One region of the Duganella dendranthematis genome, then DNA from elsewhere that is predicted to be linked to it. Evidence: riboswitches for the same ligand, from Rfam matches in the RefSeq annotation. Region 1 holds a riboswitch; each other region holds the start of a gene.

What was found. A riboswitch is a leader RNA that binds a small molecule or an ion and turns the genes downstream of it on or off. The one in region 1 is predicted to bind cobalamin.
Region 2: another riboswitch for cobalamin. It lies ahead of HH213_RS14830 (TonB-dependent receptor domain-containing protein); the one in region 1 lies ahead of HH213_RS03010 (TonB-dependent receptor).
Region 3: another riboswitch for cobalamin. It lies ahead of HH213_RS17010 (TonB-dependent receptor); the one in region 1 lies ahead of HH213_RS03010 (TonB-dependent receptor).

What each region holds. Positions count from the first base shown of each region.
Region 1 covers NZ_CP051684.1:634,888-640,099, reverse strand. The annotation lists gene HH213_RS03025 (heavy metal translocating P-type ATPase) at 1-724, shown strand, start outside; gene cueR (Cu(I)-responsive transcriptional regulator) at 721-1,107, shown strand; gene HH213_RS03015 (hypothetical protein) at 1,176-2,027, shown strand; cobalamin riboswitch at 2,024-2,242, shown strand; gene HH213_RS03010 (TonB-dependent receptor) at 2,303-4,357, shown strand; gene HH213_RS03005 (glutathione S-transferase) at 4,399-5,121, shown strand; gene HH213_RS03000 (HVO_A0114 family putative DNA-binding protein) at 5,051-5,212, opposite strand, start outside.
Region 2 covers NZ_CP051684.1:3,263,208-3,268,419, reverse strand. The annotation lists gene cobT (nicotinate-nucleotide--dimethylbenzimidazole phosphoribosyltransferase) at 1-578, shown strand, start outside; gene HH213_RS14840 (adenosylcobinamide-GDP ribazoletransferase) at 593-1,375, shown strand; gene HH213_RS14835 (histidine phosphatase family protein) at 1,372-1,905, shown strand; cobalamin riboswitch at 1,900-2,128, shown strand; gene HH213_RS14830 (TonB-dependent receptor domain-containing protein) at 2,202-4,058, shown strand; gene HH213_RS14825 (FecCD family ABC transporter permease) at 4,116-5,138, shown strand; gene HH213_RS14820 (ABC transporter ATP-binding protein) at 5,138-5,212, shown strand, end outside.
Region 3 covers NZ_CP051684.1:3,723,107-3,728,318, reverse strand. The annotation lists gene HH213_RS17015 (PepSY-associated transmembrane domain-containing protein) at 1-591, opposite strand, end outside; gene HH213_RS17010 (TonB-dependent receptor) at 594-2,690, opposite strand; cobalamin riboswitch at 2,836-3,054, opposite strand; gene HH213_RS17005 (HoxN/HupN/NixA family nickel/cobalt transporter) at 3,152-3,943, shown strand; gene HH213_RS17000 (class I SAM-dependent methyltransferase) at 4,042-5,212, opposite strand, start outside.

The DNA.
Region 1 (5,212 bases):
GAAGGCCACGGTGGCCGGCGCCCGTCTGCTGCTGGGCAGCACGCGCCTGATGCAAGAGCAGGGCATCTCACTGCAAGCGCTATCCACCCGTGCCGAAGAACTGGAGCACACCGGCCACACCATCTCCTGGCTTGCCGACGCCACCACCCACCAGCTCCTTGGCCTGCTGGCCTTCGGAGATCGCATCAAACCGCAAGCCCAAGCCGCCATCGCCGCGCTGCATGCGATGGGCATCCACACCGTGCTGCTCACCGGCGACAACCAGGGCAGCGCCAACGCCGTCGGCCAGCAGCTCGGCGTGCAGCGCATTGTCGCCAACATGCTGCCGGCCGATAAAGCCAGCACCATCGCCGCGCTCAAACAGGAAGGCGGCACCATCGCCATGGTCGGCGACGGCATCAACGACGCGCCGGCGCTGGCCGCCGCCGATGTCGGCATCGCCATGTCCAGCGGCACCGACGTCGCCATGCACGCCGCCGGCATCACGCTGATGCGCGGCGATCCGGCACTGGTGGCCGCCGCCATCTCCATCTCGCGCCGCAGCTACAGCAAGATCCGCCAGAACCTGTTCTGGGCCTTTATCTATAATTTGATCGGCATTCCGCTGGCCGCCTTCGGCCTGCTCAACCCCATGGTGGCCGGCGGTGCGATGGCACTCAGCTCGGTCAGCGTGATCAGCAACGCGCTGCTGCTGCGCCGCTGGAAACCGGAGGACCGCACATGAATATCGGACAGGCCGCAACGGCCACCGGCGTTTCGGCCAAAATGATCCGCTACTACGAAAGCATCGCCCTGATCCCGGCCGGCAAACGCACTGACGCCGGCTACCGCATCTACGGCGACAACGACCTGCACACGCTGCGCTTCGTCAAGCGTGCCCGCTTGCTGGGCTTCTCGCTGGAGCAGATTCGCGGCCTGCTGTCGCTGTGGCAGAACAAGGGACGCGCCAGCGCTGACGTCAAGACGATCGCCATGGGCCATGTGGCCGAACTCAATCAGCGCATCGCCGAACTGACCGAAATGCGCGACACGCTGCAAACCATGGCCAGCTGCTGCCACGGCGACCAGCGCCCCGATTGCCCCATCCTGCAAAGCCTCGCACAATAGAAGGCCGGTCGTTGTTTAAATGATATTTGCGCTACACTCGCGGTCTGATATCGCCCGAGGTAAAGCCTATGCAGGTAAACAGCAGCGCACTGAGTCAATGGTCGTCGTCTCTGACGGACTTTGTGTTCACCCTGATCTGGAGCAGCATGCCGACCGCATTGCTGTACGCGGCCATGGGCTTGGTCGCAGCCATCGTGCTGATGGTCTGGGTAGGCAGAAAAAACCTGCTGCGCCGCCGCCCGCGCGTGTGGAACGTGCTGGCGAAAGTGAGCTATCTGGCGATCCTGCTGGTGACGCTGTTTGCCTTCACCGCCGTCGGCGTGGTGCGCCATGTGCAGAAGGAGACCATGAGCGCACTGGAGGTCTCGGTCACGCCGCTGGTGCGCACCAACACCGTGCTGCTGCGTCAGTATCTGACGCTGAAGATGTCGGCCTACGCGCCTGGCCAGCCGGTCAGCGCGCGTGAGCTGGTCGATGCCACGCTCAAGGATCTTTATTACCGTCCCACGTCGGACAGCCTGTGGGAGCGCGGCAAGGCGCGCATCGTCAACTGGACGTTGCGCAAGCTGGGTGGTGAAGTGCTGACGGCTGTGTTCCAGAAGATCATCGTCGCCAAGGTCGAGACCATGGCGGCAGGGCTGAAGAACCAGACGCAAAACGAAGCCGCCAAGGTGGGCGTCGATGCGCTGCGCAAGGTGCTGCTGGATGCCAATCGCCGGGTCGACCTGTCGGCGCTGGATCGCACGCTGCCGCAGATTATCCTCGACGTGGCAGGGCAGCAGATCCACGCCGTCTTCGTCCACGCCTACCTGATGATCGCCCTGATCTGGCTGGGCGCCGGTGCGCTGATCGGCGCCGAGATGCTGCTGTACTTCCGCTGGTACGAAAAGCGTCAACAGCCATCGCCGAATCTCGTATAATCCTGACACGTTTTGGTGCTCGCGCGTCCGTCTGGATGCGCAGTTAAACGGGAAACAGGAAGCCGTCAGCGGCCCACCTGTGCTGCCCCCGCAACGGCCAACAAGCGTCGTCGCATGACGACACTCCGCCTCGCAATACCACTGTGCTTCATGCATGGGAAGGTCAGGCGGATTTGCTTGCCAGCCCGGATACCGGCCAAACAGGGGAGATGCCGCAGGCATTTCTATTCAATCCGCTCACGGGGAGGTGAGTGGCTTGCTTCTGAAAGCTTTCAATGATCTACAAATCGATCGTCGCCTTGGCGACTTTCCTGCCGCTGGCCGTCCATGCGGACACCACGGATGCTGGCGATACGCCGGCGACCACGGTCCAGGTACGCGGCCATTACGATAACGGCGTGGGCACCTCCAACGCCGCCAGCCAGGGTGCGGTAACGGCGGAGCTGATCGCCAACCGTCCTGCCTTGCGGCCGGGCGAACTGCTGGAGTTTGTACCCGGCGTGATCGTCACGCAGCACAGCGGCGACGGCAAGGCCAATCAATACTTCCTGCGCGGCTTTAACCTCGACCACGGCACCGACTTCGCCACCTTCGTCGACGGCATGCCGGTCAATATGCGCACCCACGCGCATGGCCAAGGCTACACGGATCTGAACTTCCTGATCCCGGAACTGGTGGACCGCATCAACTACAAAAAAGGCCCGTACTATGCGGACGAAGGCGACTTCGCATCCGCCGGCGCGGCGCATCTGACGCTGGCGAACAAGCTGCGCGAAAACACCGCCAGCGTGTCGGTGGGCGAGAATCAGTATTACCGCTCGGTGGTCACTGGCTCGACGCCGCTGGGCGCCGGCAATCTGGTGTACGGCGCGGAGCTGGGCCACAACAACGGCCCGTGGGTGGAGCCGGAGGCCTTCCACAAAAGCCTGGGCGTGCTGCGTTACGCGCAAGGCGCCAGCGATGACCAGTTCACTGTGACCGGCATGTTCTACAAGGGCGCCTGGCACGCGAGTAATCAGATTCCGCTGCGCGCGGTGCAGAGCGGCGAGATCGATCCGTTCGGCGCCATCGATCCGACCGACGGCGGCGAGACCTCGCGATACAGCCTGTCCGCCGCCATGCGCAAGCGCACCAGCGACGCGCTGTTCCAGGCGAATGCCTACGTGGTGCAATCCAGCCTGACGCTGTACAACGACTTCACCTACTTCCTCGACGACCCGGTCAATGGCGACCAGTCGCGCCAGACCGAGAAGCGCCGCATGGCCGGGTTCGACGTCGGCCAGACGTGGTTCAGCCACTGGGGCGGTCTGGATGTCAGCAACAAGGTTGGCTTGCAGGGACGCTACGACTACATCTCGCCGCTGGGCCTCTACAAGACGGCGCACCAGCAAACGCTGGGCGTGATCACCGAATCGAAAGTGAAGGAAGCCAGCGCCGGCGCCTACGTCGAGAACACCGTGCAGTGGCTGCCGTGGATGCGCACCACGGCCGGCCTGCGTTATGACCGTTACCGCTTTGACGTCGACAGCAATATCGCCGAGAACTCAGGCAACGTCAGCGCCGGCACCACGTCGCCGAAATTCTCGGTGGTGCTGGGGCCTTGGGCCAGGACCGAATTCTTCGTCAACTACGGCGAGGGCTTCCACAGCAACGACGCGCGCGGCACCACCGTGCATCTGACGCCGAAGGAGCGTGAACCGATCGACCCGGTCACGCCGCTGGTGAAGACGCGCGGCGCGGAGATCGGCGCGCGCACCGAATTCCTGCCTGGCCTGCAAAGCTCGATGGCGTTGTGGAAGCTGCGCTCCGAATCGGAGCTGGTATTTTCCGGCGACGCCGGTGATACCTCGCCGAGCCGTGGCAGTTACCGTTCCGGCATCGAGTGGAACAACCACTACATCGCCAATTCGTGGCTGCTGTTCGATCTGGATATGGCGTATTCGCGCAGTCACTACACCGAGCACGATCCGGTGGGCGACTACATTCCCGGCGCGATCGGCAAGGTGGCGTCGTTCGGCGCCACCACCATGGATCTGGGGCCATGGTCGGGCGCGTTCCAGATGCGCTATTTCGGACCGCGTCCGCTGATCGAAGATAACAGCCAGCGCTCGGCCAGCACCGCGATCGCATATGCACGTGTAGGCTACAAATTCAACCGCCGCTGGACGGTGCAGCTGGATGCCTTCAACCTGTTCGACCGCAAGGCCAGCGATGTCGATTACTACTACGCCTCTCGCCTGCCGGGCGAACCGGCGGAAGGCGTGGACGATATCCACTACCATCCGGCCGAACGCCGCACCTTCCGCCTGACGGTCAAGACCACGTTCTGAATCGGGCTACGCCATGGTGGCGCCGGTGCTACCATGGCTGCATGACGACTCCATACCAACTTTATTATTGGGACGGTCTCCAGGGCCGCGGTGAATTTGTGCGGCTGGCGCTGGAGGAAGCCGGCGTGCCGTACGTGGATGTGGCGCGCAAGAAGGGCGGTATGTCCGCGCTGACGGCCAGCCTGGATGGCGAGCAGGTGGCGCATCCATCGTTTGCGCCGCCGGTGCTGCAGGTAGGCGAACTGCTGATCGGGCAGACCGCCAATATCCTGCTGTATTTGGGGGCGAAACATGGACTGGCGCCGCGTTCGCTGGACGGGCGTTTGTGGGCCAATCAGCTACAGCTGACCATCGCCGATATCGTCGCCGAGGCGCATGATACGCATCATCCGATTTCTTCCAGCGCGTACTACGAGGACCAGAAGAAGGAAGCCAAGGCGCGCGCCAGGGATTTTCGCGAACATCGCATACCGAAGTTCCTAGATTATTTTGAAGGCGTCATCGAACGCAATCCGGGACGTGGCGGTTACGCGGTCGGCTCACGGCTGTCGTATGTGGACCTATCGCTCTTCCAGCTGCTGGACGGGCTGGCGTATGCCTTCCCCAACACGATGGCGAAACTGGCGCCATCGTATCCCGGCCTGTTTGCTCTGCACGCCAAAGTAGCGCAGCGCTCCAACGTCGCCGCCTACCTCAACTCGAAGCGCCGGATTCCGAATAACGAGACCGACATCTTCCGCCACTATCCGGAGCTGGATAGATGATTTCATCGTAAGGTAAACTGATCGCGCCGCCGCGTTTACGGTCAACCACGCCAGCGTTCAGGAGCGCATCAACATCATCGTGAACCGCCTT
Region 2 (5,212 bases), 2.6 Mb from region 1:
TGGCGCTGGCGTCAGAACTGGAAGGCAATGTGGTCGGCTTCGGCGAAATGGGCATCGGTAACACCACCGCCGCCGCTGCGCTGATGCACAAGTTGACCGGCATCCCGGTAGCGCAATGCGTCGGCGCCGGCACCGGCCTGTCGGCCGACGGCATCCTGCATAAACAACGCGTGATCGAGGCGGCAGTCGACAGGCACGCTCACGCCACCGAGGCGCTAGACGTGTTGGCCACTTTCGGCGGGCTGGAAATCGCCATGATGGCCGGCGCCATGCTGAAGGCGGCGGAACTGCGCAAGATCCTGCTGATCGACGGCTTTATCGTCACCAGCGCGCTGCTGGTCGCCGCCCGCATGCATCCCGCGATCCTGGACTACTGCGTGTTCGCCCACTGCTCCGACGAAAACGGCCACAAACAAATGCTCGACGCGCTGGGCGCCAAACCGCTGCTGAACCTCGGCCTGCGCCTCGGCGAAGGCACCGGCTGCGCGCTGGCGCTGCCGCTGCTGCACGCCGCCGTCAACTTCCTGAACCAGATGGCCACCTTCGAGTCGGCCCAGGTCAGCGAAAAGTCCGAGTAAGGCCGATACACAGCATGCACCAGCTACGCCTGTTCTTCACCGCGCTGCAGTTCTTTACCCGCCTGCCGATTCCACGCTGGGTGGGTTTCGATCCTGCGTGGCTCAACCAGGCCTCGCGCTATTTCCCGCTGGTTGGCCTGGTGGTGGCGCTGATCACTGGCGCGGCGTACGCGGTGGCTGCGTGGTTCCTGCCGGCCCCGGTGGCGGTGGTCATCTCCACCGCCGTCGGCATCTATGCCACCGGTGCCTTCCACGAAGACGGCTTTGCCGATATGTGCGACGGCTTCGGTGGCGGCATGACGCCGGAGCGCGTGCTGGAGATCATGAAGGATTCGCGCATCGGCGCGTATGGCGCCATCGGCACTATTTGCATGCTGGGCCTCAAGCTGGTGACGCTGTCCATGCTGCCGCCGCTGGCCGTCATCGGTGCGTTACTGGTGGCGCATCCCCTTTCGCGCCTGATGGCGACCTCGCTGATCTGGCGTCTCGACTACGCGCGCGCCGAAGGCAAGGCCAAGCCGCTGGCGCAAAAAATGCGCGGCACCGAATTCCTGATCGCCGCCATCACGTCCATCGTGGCGGCGCTGGTAGTCATTGAGTTGCGCTGGCTGCCGCCGGCCGCGCTGGTCAGCGGCGTGATTGTCGCCGCCATCGCCACCTGGTGGCTGGCGCGCAAATGCGTGCGCCGCATCGGTGGCTACACGGGCGACTGCCTCGGCGCAGTCCAGCAAGTCACTGAAGTTATGTTCTACCTGTGCGCGCTGGCCAGCTTCCAGCATGGCGCGCTGCCGGTATGAAGCTGATATTGGTCCGCCACCCGCAGCCGCTGGTGGCGCCGGGCTTCTGCTACGGCAGCACCGACCTCGCCATCGCGCCGGGCCAGCTGGAACAGACACTGGCCGCGCTCCAGCTGCCAGCCGGCCTGCCTATCTACTCAAGTCCCCTGCGCCGCTGCGCCGAACTGGCCGCGCGCCTGACGCCCACGCCACACTACGACAGCCGCCTGGTGGAGATGCACTTCGGCGCATGGGAGATGCAGCCATGGGACAGCATCCCGCGCGCCGACATCGACGCCTGGGCCGCCGACATGGTCCACTACCATCCCGGCGGCGGCGAAAGCGTGCTGCAAATGGCCGAACGGATCAGCGCCTTCTATAGAGACGTGCAGCGCCAGCACGCCCAGGCCATCATCATCTGCCACGCCGGCGCCATGCGTTTGCTGAGCGCCTGCCACGCCGGACTTCCCCCTGCGGCGATGGGGCTGCAAGCCGCGCAAGCCGCCCATCAAATTGCTTACGGCGCCACGTTGACCCTGAACCCCGTATAATGTCCGGGTTTTGGTGCTCGCGTGCCTGTCCAGGCGCGCAGTTAAACGGGAAACACGAAGCGATACAAAAACGCTAACGTGTGCTGCCCCCGCAACGGTAAACAAGTGTCGCAATCTTTGTTCAGCGCGACAAACCTCCTCCAGCAACCACTGTGCTACGGCATGGGAAGGTGAGGCGGTGCCACTTGTCAGCCCGGATACCGGCCAAACCAGGTGGAAGCGACGTCAATGCCGCGCTTCTGTTCACAATTGGCCCACGGGGACGTCGGCCAGTTGGCATTAATAGAAAACATATCATGACCCTTCGTATTTCCCGTCCTGCGACCCTGACGTCGCTGGCATTCGCCATGGCCGCCTGCTATGCGCACGCTGAACCAGTTACCGCCACCGACGCCGTTGTCGTCACCGCCACCCGCACGCCACAGCCGCTGGCCAACGTCATCAGCGACACCATCACCATCGGCCCTGAGCAGATCGCCGCAGCCGGCGCCGGTTCTATCGTCGACCTGCTGCAACGCCAGCGCGGCATCGAGATCGCCCGCAACGGCGGGGCCGGCACCGCATCCAGCGTCTACATCCGCGGCGCCAACAGCAATCAGAACATCGTACTGGTCGACGGCGTGCGTATCGGCTCCTCGACCACCGGCGCCGCTAACTGGAGCGCGATTCCGCTGACCGCCATCGACCATATCGAAATCGTCTACGGCCCACTGAGCTCCCTGTACGGCGCCGACGCCATCGGCGGCGTGATCCAGATCTTCACCAAGAAAGGCCAAGGCGCGCCGACACTGACGGCCTTCGCAGGCTACGGCAGCGACAAGACGCGCGAAGCCGACGCCACGCTGTCCGGCGCCACCGGCGGTGAGCATAGCTTCACCTACGCCATCAGCGCGGGTAAGGAAAAATCGGACGGCTTCTCGGCCACGCGTCCAGGCATCACCTCGTACAACGCGGACCGCGACGGCTACGACAAGGAAAACGTTTCCGGCCAGTTCGGCGTGCAGATCGCCCCAGGCTACGAAACCGGCGCGCTGTTCTTGCACAGCAAACTCGAATCGCAGTACGACAGCGGCGCTTCCGCCTACGATGTGCGCAGCAAGGCAGAATTGGAAACCGCCGCCGTCTATGGCAAGGCCAAGTTCCTGCCGAACGTCGACACCCTGCTGCAATATTCGGAAAGCCGGGACAAGGGCCAAAACTGGAGCAGCGCCGCCGCAGCCGGTTACTCGCGCATCGACACCAAGCAGACCGACATCACGCTGCAAAACGACGTGCGCATCGGCGCCGACGTGCTGCAACTGCTGTACGATCACCGCAAGGAAGAAGTATCGACCAACGGCGACACTGCGCTGAACCGCGACCGCACCACCAACGCGTGGGCCGCTTCCTACAACGCGCGCCGTGGCGCCAGCCTGCTGAACGCCAGCATCCGCCGCGATAACTCGGTGTACGGCTCGAAAAACACCGGCTCGATCGGCTACGGCTACGACATCACCTCGCAGCTGCGCGCCACCGCCAGCTACGGCACCAGCTTCCGCGCGCCGACCTACAACGAGTTGTATTACTCGGGCTACGGCAATCCAGCCAACAAGCCGGAACAGGGCAAGAATGCGGAACTCGGCCTGCGCTGGGATGACGGCGTCAATGCAGTCAGCGCCAGCTACTATCACAACCGGTTGACCGACCTGCTGGTCAGCACCACACCTTGCCCCTACGCCGGCTACAAATCCAGCTGCGTCTACAACGTCAACGAGGCGCTGCTGGAAGGCGTGACCATCGCCGGCGCGACCCGCGTGGCGGGCGTCAACCTGGCCGCCAACCTTGACCTGCAAGATCCAAAGGACGAGACCAGCGGCAAGCGCCTGGCGCGTCGCGCCAAAAAGCACGGCAACGTGACCGCCGACTACAGCATCGGCGCGCTGAAGACCGGCGTGGAGCTGGAATTCTCCGGCGACCGCTTTGACGATGCGGCCAACAAGAATCGCCTGGGCGGCTACGGTCTGGTGAATCTGTACGCCACCTACAGCTTCACGCGTGACTGGTCGGCGCTGGTCCGCTGGAACAACATCGGCGACAAGCAATACGATCTGGCGCGCTTCTACGTCACACCGGGTTCCAAGGTGTTTGCCGGACTGCGTTACGGCTACAAATAATGGTGTAACCTGCCGGGGTTGAATTCCCGTCCCGGCAGTTCTTTTTGAAAGCAGTGCATGCATTCTTTCTCCCGCAATCTGCAACAGCGCGCCGCCATCACCATGGCCGGCCTGCTGCTGTTCGCGTTTGCCGGCCTGATTTTTTCGGGCATGACCGGTTCGGTCCCTATTCCGTTTTCCGATATTCCCGCAGCGCTCAATGAGCTGCTGCATGGCCAGACCGCCTCGCTGGCGGCCACGCTGCTCGACCTGCGCCTTAGCCGCGCGGTGTCCGCTTTCGTCACCGGCGCCGCGCTCTCGCTGGCCGGCGCGATGATGCAGGCGCTGTTGCGCAACCCGCTGGCCGATCCCTATGTCCTTGGCTTGTCCGCCGGCGCCTCGGTCGGCGCGCTGGCCGCGCTGCTGTTCATGTGCGCCGCCTGGATGGTGGATGCCGCCGCATTCGGCGGCGCCGTCGCCGTCTCGATGATGCTGTATGTGCTGGCCCGGCGCGACCTGCGCGGCGGCACGGCGGCGGAAGGCGGCACCGCGCTGCTGCTGTTGACCGGCGCGATTCTGTCCTCCGCCTGCATGGCGATGGTGACGCTGATGCTGTCCATCGCGCCGGAGAGCCGCCTGCGCGGCATGGTGTTCTGGATCATCGGCGACCTGTCTGGCACGCAGATGCGCTGGATGCCATGGGTGGTGCTGATCGCCTCCCTGGCCTTCGCCCTGCGCAACGCGCGCGCCATGAACGTGATGGCGCTGCACGCGGAAGCCGCCGCCACGCTGGGCATCCGCGTCGGCGCGCTGCGCAAAGGCCTGTTCTTCGTCTCCGGCCTACTGACCGCCAGCGCCGTCACCAGCGCCGGCAGCATCGGCTTCGTTGGCCTGATCGTGCCGCACGCCTGCCGCTTTGCGGTCGGTCCCGATCACCGCATATTGATCCCGGCCGCCACCATCGGCGGCGGCACCTTCCTGATGCTGGCCGATACCTTGGCCCGCACCGCCATCGCGCCGCAGCAGCTGCCGGTCGGCGTGGTGACCGCGCTGATCGGCGCGCCGGTGTTCCTGTACCAACTGCACCGCCTGCGCAAATGATGATCAGCACCCACCAACTTTCACTGAGCGCCGGCCAGCGCCAGCTGGTCAAGGATCTCGACTGGCAGGTGCGC
Region 3 (5,212 bases), 3.1 Mb from region 1:
CGATCCGGCCCAGTTCCAGGCGCGTTCGCTGCGCGTGGTGTCGCGCACCAGTTCACCGGTGCGGCTGGAGATGTACAGCAGGCTGCCCGCCGCGTCGTCTGCTTGGACGCGGTACAGCGGGCGGTGATGTTGCAGGCTGCCGAAACTCCATTGGTCGATGTCGATCAGCTCCGCCGACAGTGCTTGCGCGCCGGGTGCGGCGTTGCGCGCGCTGGCCATCGCCAGTGCCGGCGTGACCTGCACCGGCTGGCCGGTATCGGCCCAGACGGATAGCCAATGGCCGTCGGCCTTGAAGTGGTAGGCCGGACGGCCGGCGACGGTGGTCATGCGCACTTCGGCCGGCAACGCCTCCGGCGCGGCGGCATCGGCGCGATTGGGATGCGCGGCGGCGTGCCACGCATCCCACGCGTTCAACCGCACCTGGCGCGCATCGATAGTCGGCAGCCACGCCATGCGTTCCTGCTCCGTCAGCGACGGATACGGCACATACATCATGACGATGCCGGAACCGAACCATAGCAGCACCAGCAAGCCAAGCACGATGCCCAGCCAGCGGTGCCACAGGTGCAGCTGACGCTTCCAGGAGCCCATGATCAGTAGCGCCACTGCACGGTCAACTCGGCATGGCGGCGATCGCCCAGCAGATACTGGCTGTCGCTGTACGAGGTGCTGGCATACAGCTTGTCGGTCAGGTTGCGCAGGTTAAGCTGCACCAGCACATTGCGGCTGTAGTTCCAGCCCAGCGACCCATCGAACGTCGTGTAGGCAGGTATTGTCTGGCTGTTGGCGTTGTCGATGAAACGTTCGCCGACATAGCGCACGCCGGCCGATGCGCGCCAACCGCGATAGCGGTAGTTAAGCCACAAGTTGGCCGACACCTTCGGCACGTCGGACGGTCGATTGCCGGCGCGCGACTGGTTGCCGCCTTCAAGCAGCTGGTCAAACTGCGCATCAGTGTAAGCAGCATTTGCTTCCAGACGCCAGGCCTGCGCCAGCGCGACGCTGGCCGTGACTTCCGCGCCGCGCGAAGTCTGCGAACCACCCTGCACCGACAGCGCCGGGTTGGTCGGATCGCGCGTGATGATGTCGTCCTTGCTGATGTGGTACAGCGCCGCCGTCCATTCGGCCTTGCCGCCGGCCAGCGATTGCTTGACGCCCGCCTCCACCTGGCGCGCGGATGTCAGCTTGTAGCGGCTATTGGCCAGATTGAGCGACAGCAAACTGGTGACCGGATCGCTGCCGGTGCTCACCTGGCCGTACAGCGAGGTGTCAGCCGCCAGCTTCCACGTCAGGCCGAGGCGCGCGGCGTTCGCTTGCAGCGTCGAGCTGAAGCCGGCCGCGCCCAGCAGGCTGACGCGATCAACCTTGTAACGGTCATGGCGCAGGCCGGCCAGCAACAGCAGGCTATCGTTGATGCTGTAGGCGTCTTCCACATAGAAGGCGGTGGTGACGGTGTGGGTCGAGAAGTTCGGCAGCAGCGGGTCCGGGCTATCGAATACGCCGGGATCGAAGCCGGTCGGCGCCACGGTGGACGAGCCGCCGTACGGCGAGTTATTCGTATGCAGGAAGTTGATCACGGCCGCTTCCCAGCCGGCCGCCACGCGATTGGCGCCGTTGTTCCAGCGCGCTTCCAGGCGGTTGCCGGTCTGTTCCTGATCGTGATGGATGGCGATATAGTCGCTGCGCTCGACCACATTGGCGCTGGCGTCGTAGTGATAGTACTCGGCATTGCGCCAGTTGCGGCGCGCCTTCATGTAGGCCAGCTCGTTGCTGATGGTGAGCGCCGGCGAATAGCGCCAGGTCAGGCGCGCCTGCGCCTTGTCGTCAACGAAGTGGATATCGGCGTCGCTGACATCGTAGTTCTGGTCGCGCAGCGCGCGCGACAAGCCACCATTCACCAGCGGCGTGCCGAAGTAGCGCTGCGGCTTTTGCTCCAGATGGTCGAGCTGCATATCCAGGTCGAGATCGGGCGTCAGCGCGTAATGCACGCTGGTCAGCAGCTTGCCGTGACGCGAGTCGCCACGGTCGATAAAGCCGTCGCTGTGGTCCGCATACGCGTCGATGCGGAAGGCGCCATGTTCGCCCAGCGCGCCGGTGCCGCCGACGCCGGCGCGTACCGCTTCGCCGCCGCCGATGCCGGCCATCGCTTCAAATGAACTGGTACGGCTAGGCGCCTTGCGCACCGCGTTGATGGTGGCGCCGGTGGTGCCGCTGCCGTACACCACCGATCCCGGACCGCGCAGCACTTCGATGTGGTCATAACCCCATGGGTCGGCCGGATACGTGGCGGTGCCGGAACCGACTTGCGGGCGCTGGCCGTTTTCCAGCAAGGCGATTGAGCCGTTGCCAGTGAAGCCGCGCGCCGAATAGGCCACGCCATTGCCGGGTGAGCTGATGTCGGTCAGGCCGGTGCTGCGGGTGACCGCATCCTTCACCAGCAGGTCGCCACGCGCCTGCATGGTGTCGGCGCTGAGGATGTCGACGCTCGCCGGCAGTTCCTGCGCCGTCAGATTGAGGCGGCTGGCGGTGCCGCTCTGGCGCGCCAGTCCCAGTGCGGGACTGGTGGACGTGCCCTGCACGGTGACGGTCTGCATCTCGTCGGCCTGTTGGGCAAAGGCGCCGGCGGCGCACAGCAGGGAAACAATAACGGCAATGGTGGTCGTACTGGCGGAGTGCCTGGAATCGGTCATGACAACATCTCTATGATGAATGGTTGGCGGAATCCGTCGCGCAGACGCAGGCGCGCACCAACACACACGCGGCAAAGCGTGCGATGGCAGTGATGCATACGGAGAGCGACGAACATCTAACAGGCAAAGCCACACCCCGGGCCTGGCGCATTAATCGTGACTGGCCGGTCTTCTGGCTGGCCTTCATCCTTCGCTGTCCTTGCCTTCCCGCGCGATGCGCAGTGGCGTTCGGTCAACGTCGTCAGGCTTACAGCAGCGGGGGCTGCGCCGGACTGGCGCACGATGCAAATCGTGCGCGTCACCGGCTTCCCGTTTCACCCCGCAGCTGACAAGCATGCAGGGCACCATTCACGTATGAAGCCGAATTCTACCCGAATGCCCTTGCCGTTGTCATGGCATCCAAGCGCCAGGACCGGATCAGCTCTATAATTAACGCAACTAACTTGCATTAAGGATTGTATATGAACGAAGCACTTCCGACAATCGAACTGGCCTTGCTGCTTGGTTTGCGCCATGGCCTGGCGCCCGATCACCTGGCCGCCATCGACGGTTTGACCATGCGCGCGCAGCCGGCCAGCGCGCCGTGGATGGGCGGTCTGTTCGCGCTGGGCCACGGCCTGACCGTGCTGCTGATCGTGGCGCTGGCCGATCTGGCATCAGTCTGGCTACAGCCGGATTCCAGTTTTCTGCATGCGATGGACTGGCTGGAATGGCTGCCGGGGATTTTATTATTGGCGCTGGCGGCGCTGAATGCGCGCACCTTGCTGCGGCCCATGCAGGCGCGCAGCGTCAATTCCATCGGCGCGCGGTTGCTGGCGCCATTGACGGCGGTGCGGCCGTTGACCGCGTTCGGCATCGGCATGCTGTTTGCGCTAGGCGTGGAGAGTATCCTGCAGTCGCTGGCCTGGGGTTACGCCGCCACCCAGTTGGGTGGCGGCAGCTGGAGCGCATTGCAGGTGGCCGGCGCGTTTGTGCTGGGGATGGCGTTCACCGATGCGCTGGATGGTTACGCCACCGCGCGCATCTCGGTCACCGCCGGCCAGCAGGCGATACAGCAATTCCGCCACCGCATCGGCTGGCCGATTATCGTGCTGTGCACCGTCAGCGGCTTGCAGTTGTTGATGTCGAAGGTCTGCGTCCGCTGCCAAGTGGCCGAGGACGGGCTGGAACTACTGGGCGTCGGCATGGTGACACTGACCCTGGCGCTTTATGCCTTCGCGTGGACGCGCGGCGCGCGGCCGTCAGCGGAATAGCGAGAAGTCCGGCAACGCGGCGATCCAGTCGAGGAGGCCCTGGTTGCCGGAGGCGCGGGCCGATATGAAGATCAGGCACAGGCCAACGCGACCTCGCTTCACAGCACTTGCAGCGTGCGCCACAGCGGCAGGCCGATCGTGAGGAAGCCTTTGGCGTGGATCTCCAGAAGCGCCAGATTTTCCTGCTCCGATTGCAGCGTGACGCCATCTTTTTGCAAGCGCCGTCCGCTCGGCGCCATGATCTGCCAGGCCACCCCCGCCAGGCTTTCCGGCGTCAATTCGGCCTGCTGATGAATCGCCGCCAGGAACAACCGTTCCAGGAAGTTGGCCGCGATGCCATTGCTGAGCAAGGGCGCGCATAACGCCTGGTGTTCGTCGCCATATCGGGTCTGCGCCGCCAGCGCGGCGTTCAGGCGCGCGGCGGCGGTGTGATCGGCGCTGTCCGGCACAGGGAAGTAAAACACCGCCTGGTTGGAGGCCGATAGCAAGGCCGCCACCTGCGCCAGCGCGTGGATATTCTGTCCCGCCAGCGCCGGCAATTGCTGGAGTTCGGCCAGCGTATGCGGGCGTTGCGCCAGCGTGTCGAATACGACGTTGTATAGCGCCTCGTGGCCATTCACTTCGCCGAGCGTCAATTTCATCTTGGCCGATGCGGCGGGGCGCGGCACGGTCAGCGCCAGGCCAACTTGCGCCAGCAGTTCGCTCTGGCGGCGCGCGCCGATGTGCTGGGCGCCGCGCACGAAGACGTCCTTGCGGAAGCTGGTGTTGAGCAGGTAGTCCTTCAGCGTTTCGCGCATTTCCGGATGGGGCAGGCGCTCGATCAGCTGCCGCTGCTCGTCGTTAAGGAACACCATCGGATAGGCGTAGGCCAGGTCGGCCGGGCCGGCAAACGTCATCTTGGCGTCCGCCAGGTCGCGCGCGACGTCGGCATGAAACAGCGGCTGCCAGTGCTTGTGCAGATACTCGTGCACCAGATAGTGCGGGCTGGCGGTTTTCAGGCTGTCCAGCCGGACTTTGAGTCCGGGATTGGCGCTCAGGTAGCCGGCTTTGACGGCCTCCAGCTGGCCGACAAATTCGGTCGCGCCCTTGATCTGCACATCGCTGCGGTTGGGGAAGGCGTCGGCATATTCCACCAGCAGCCGCTGCAAGGGCAAGGCCGGCGCCCAGCCCGGCATGGCGTTGTAGCTCAGGTAGACCACGCCGCCCGGCTTCAGGTAGCGGCCGATGAAGTCGACGATGTGCCGGCGGTTCTCCGCTGTCACCCAGCTG